DNA from 2 places in the Gordonia sp. SID5947 genome. Region 1 is predicted to be linked to the other one. Evidence: riboswitches for the same ligand, from Rfam matches in the RefSeq annotation. Region 1 holds a riboswitch; the other holds the start of a gene.
What was found. A riboswitch is a leader RNA that binds a small molecule or an ion and turns the genes downstream of it on or off. The one in region 1 is predicted to bind thiamine pyrophosphate.
Positions count from the first base shown of each region.

Region 2: another riboswitch for thiamine pyrophosphate. It lies ahead of thiC (phosphomethylpyrimidine synthase ThiC); the one in region 1 lies ahead of thiO (glycine oxidase ThiO).

Region 1 is NZ_WWHU01000001.1:3,989,557-3,991,753, reverse strand. Features, by position in the region: gene thiS (sulfur carrier protein ThiS) at 1-99, opposite strand, end outside; gene thiO (glycine oxidase ThiO) at 96-1,187, opposite strand; TPP riboswitch at 1,183-1,297, opposite strand; gene thiE (thiamine phosphate synthase) at 1,317-1,997, shown strand; gene GTV32_RS18235 (nitroreductase) at 1,987-2,197, opposite strand, start outside.
Region 2 is NZ_WWHU01000001.1:2,762,221-2,764,417, reverse strand. Features, by position in the region: gene thiC (phosphomethylpyrimidine synthase ThiC) at 1-1,350, opposite strand, end outside; TPP riboswitch at 1,341-1,455, opposite strand; gene GTV32_RS12775 (GNAT family N-acetyltransferase) at 1,673-2,020, shown strand; gene GTV32_RS12770 (siderophore-interacting protein) at 2,102-2,197, shown strand, end outside.

The DNA.
Region 1 (2,197 bases):
CGCGATCCCACGGTCGGGCAGACCCATCTTCGTGATCAGATCGCCGATCGACGCGTCGGTTGCCAGATCCGTCTTCTCACCGTTGACGACAAGCGTCACCATGTCCCACCTCCTGGTGTGGTCGTCGTGCTCAGCTCCGGGCCGACGACGTCCGATCCGGTCAGCAGTCGGAGCACGATGTCGGCGGTGTAGGGCGCCAACAGGATTCCGTTGCGTCCGTGCCCGGCCGCCACGACGACACGGTCGTCGATACGCCGGATGTCCGGGAGACCGTCGGCCGTGCACGGCCGCAGACCGGCGCCCGCCTCGACGAGTTCATACGTCCGCAATCCCGGCATCAGGTCGGTCGCGTCGGCGAGCAGGTCGGCCACCCCGCCCACCTCGGGCACCGCCTCACCCTCGTCCAACGGCTCGTACTGGGTGGCACCGACGACGACGCCGTCGTCACGCGGCACGAGGTAGACCTGTCGTCCACGCATCCGCGCGCGGATCACGCGCGACGGCGGTGCCACCGACCACCGCGTGCGGCGCAGCCGCAGGATCTCACCCTTGGCGGCGTGCAGGTCGACGTCGGGAAGCAGCGCCCGCGTTCCCAGACCGGCCGCGACGAGAACCTGGTCGGCGTCGATGTCGGCGAGGTCGGTCACCCGCTCGTCGACGAACTGCGCACCCGCGCCGGCCACGGCGTCACGCAGTCGGGACAGCAACCTCCGGTTGTCCACCGCACCTTCGCCGGCCGCGACGTATCCGCTGTGCAGGCGTGAACTCAGCCCCGGTTCGCGGCGGCGGATCTCGGCGAGGTCGACCGGCCGCAGGTCTTCGTGCGACCGCGGCGCGCGCGACCAGACGAATCCGGCGAGGTTTGCCAGGTACTCGGCGTCGGCGGACGTCTCCGCGACGAACAACGACTCGGTCGCGGCCATCACCGCCGGATCGCCGAGGCGCGCCACCAGATCGGGCCAGCGTCGCACCGAGCGCGCCGAGCACACGAGCAACTCGTCCTCACCGGGGTGGCCCTCGCCGAGCGAGCCCAGCATGCCTGCGGCCACCCAGGCCGCGCGGTCGGTGACACCCGCGTCATGGACTCGCACGCGGTGACCGGCGTCGGCCGCCGCCAGCGCACACGTCAATCCGATGACGCCGCCGCCGACGACGGCGAGAGTCGGCCCGGGGTGTTCGGTGTTCACGTGATGGCATCCTTCCTTCGCCGGCATTACCCGGATCAGGTCAAACGGTCAGCGGGAGGATCTGCCCGCACTCTCAGCCCGTCGTACCCCGGGCTCCCGTGTCTTGCCGTCTAGCCTACCGTTGCCTCCGTGACACCGACTCGAGGCCCGAGATCCGACCGCTTGTCGTCGGCCCGTGTGTACCTGTGCACCGACGCCCGTCGCGAACGCGGTGATCTGATCGAATTCGTCTCCGCGGCCCTCGCCGGTGGTGTCGACATCGTGCAGTTGCGCGACAAGGGATCGCCCGGCGAGACGCGGTTCGGCACGCTGGAGGCCCGCGAAGAACTCGAGATCCTCGCCCGGCTCCGCGAGGTGACACACCGGCACGACGCGTTGCTCGCCGTCAACGATCGTGCCGACGTGGCCGTCCTCGCCGGCGCCGACGTCCTCCATGTGGGACAGGGCGATCTGCCCGCGCGCCTCGCCCGACAGATCGTCGGCCCCGACGTCGTCATCGGGCTGTCCAGCCATGACGAGGAGCAGATGCGGGCCGCGGTCGCCGACGACGATGTCGACTACTTCTGCGTCGGCCCGTGCTGGCCGACCCCGACCAAACCCGGGCGTGCGGCACCCGGACTCGATCTGGTCCGCGCCGCCGCAGCCACCGATCCGCCCATGCCGTGGTTCGCGATCGGCGGCATCGACGCCGGCCGACTGCCCGAGGTCCACGCGGCAGGCGCGCGTCGCGTGGTGGTGGTGCGGGCGATCACCGCCGCCGACGACGCCCGGTCAGCTGCCACGCAACTGCGGTCCGCGATCAGTCGCTGACGAACGTCACCGCGTCCGCCAGGTCCGCCCGGGTGGTCCGGAAGGTGTTGACGGGGGCGTCGGCGTCCGCGTAGCCGAACGAGATCCCGGCCACCACGTGGCGATCGGCCGGGATGTCGAGCTCGCGGTGAAGGAGTTCGGAGTACGAGGCCAGTGCCGCCTGCGGTGCCGCGCCGAGACCGAGGGACTGGGCCGCGAGC
Region 2 (2,197 bases), 1.2 Mb from region 1:
CTTGGACAATGCGTCGTCGCGCTCCTGGGCGCCCGGGTGTCCCTTGGCGAGATCAGCGGAGTGGGCCGCGATCTTGTAGGTGATCACGCCGACCTTCACGTCATCGCGGTTCGGTAGTCCCAGATGCTCCTTGGGTGTCACATAGCAGAGCATCGCGGTACCGGCCTGCGCGATGAGTGCCGCGCCGATCGCCGAGGTGATGTGGTCATAGGCCGGCGCGATATCGGTTGCGAGCGGTCCGAGCGTGTAGAACGGGGCCTCTTCGCAGAGTTCTTCCTCGAGCCGCACGTTCTCCGCGATCTTGTGCATGGGAACGTGGCCCGGACCTTCGATCATCACCTGTACGCCATGAGATTTCGCGATCTTGGTCAGTTCGCCCAAGGTGCGGAGCTCGGCGAACTGCGCCTCGTCGTTCGCGTCGGCGATCGACCCGGGCCGGAGACCGTCACCCAGTGAGAAGGTGATGTCGTAACGCCGGAAGATCTCGCAGAGCTCGTCGTAGTGGGTGTAGAGGAACGACTCCTCGTGGTGTGCGAGACACCAGGCGGCCATGATCGAGCCGCCGCGCGAGACGATGCCGGTGACCCGCCGCGCCGTCAACGGCACATAACGTAGCAGGACCCCGGCGTGCACGGTCATGTAGTCGACGCCCTGTTCGGCCTGCTCGATCACGGTGTCGCGGTAGATCTCCCAGGTCAGCTTGGTGGGATCACCGTTGACCTTCTCGAGTGCCTGATAGATCGGCACGGTACCGACCGGGACCGGCGAGTTGCGCAGAATCCACTCGCGGGTGATGTGGATGTCTTTACCCGTGGACAGGTCCATGATGGTGTCGGCCCCCCACCGGGAGGCCCACACCATCTTCTCGACCTCCTCCGCGATGGAACTGGTGACCGCCGAGTTGCCGATGTTGGCGTTCACCTTCACGGCGAACGCCTTGCCGATGATCATCGGCTCGGACTCCGGGTGACGATGGTTGGCCGGGATCACGGCGCGACCGGCCGCGACCTCGCTGCGGACGAGTTCCTCGTCGACGCCCTCACGAGCGGCGATGAAGCGCATCTCGTCGGTGACGATGCCCGCCCTTGCCCATGCCAGCTGTGTCGATGCGCCCTCGATCGGCGCCGGTCGCTGCCAGGAGTCCCGGGTCGGCGCAAGGCCGCGTTCCACATCGATCACCGCGTTCGAGTCGGTGTACGGGCCGGAGGTGTCGTAGACGTCGAGGTGTTCACCGTTGGTGAGTTCGATGCGCCGATGGGGGATCCGCAGGTGATCGAGCTCGCGGTAGTACTTGTGGCTGCCCTCGATCGGACCGGTGGTGACAGCAGATTCAGATACAGATGTTCCCATGAGGGGCTCCCTACGCCGGCATTATCCGGACAGGTTCGGGCGGTCGGCGACCGCCTGTCGCCATCTCAGCCCCCGGTGATCGTGGGAGCCCCCGCGCTGTGCAATTGTGTGGCCGAACGGCCTATCGGACACCCTACGTGCCCGACGGCCACGGCGACCACCGGTGCCGGGCGATTGTTTCCCATGCGAAAAAACTGTCCGGGTTTCGCGATACCTACGGCATCGTAAGGTATGGTGTGACCGGGATCACATATGGTCCCCGTCCGCTGGTGGGAAGGGGAGTCCTGTCAACGGGTGGTCTCGTGACGCGCCGGAGGGGCTCATGCAACGGAAACATCGGCAGCGGCCACCGCAGTCCGCGCGGGCCATCCTGCAGCAGATCTCGCAGGTCGTACACAATCCCATCCGGGACCGGTTCGAGTTATGGGTGGCCGGCGACCTGGTCGGAGTCCTCGGCTACAGCATCGACAACGTGGACGGCGCACGGACGTTCACCATCCTGCACACCGTCCTCTACGACGAGTACACCGGCCACGGATTGGGTACGCGGCTGATGCGCGGCGCCGTCGACTACGTCCGTGACCAGGGCGCGCGGTTGCGCCCGGTGTGCTCGTTCACCAAGAGTTATCTGGACGCCCATCCTGGGCTCGTTCCGCTCGCGCCCGCCTGATCCCTCTGGTCCATTCCCTGCGGGTTAGCATAGGCTAGCCTGAGATTGGTGGTTGCTCTCGAGGGGAAGTAGGTCGGTCGGATGACGGAGACGACAAAACCGAAGTCGCGTGGTTGGCAGGGGGCCGTCCTCAAACTGTTCGGTGCCGACGACTACGAACTCACGGTGACCAGCAAC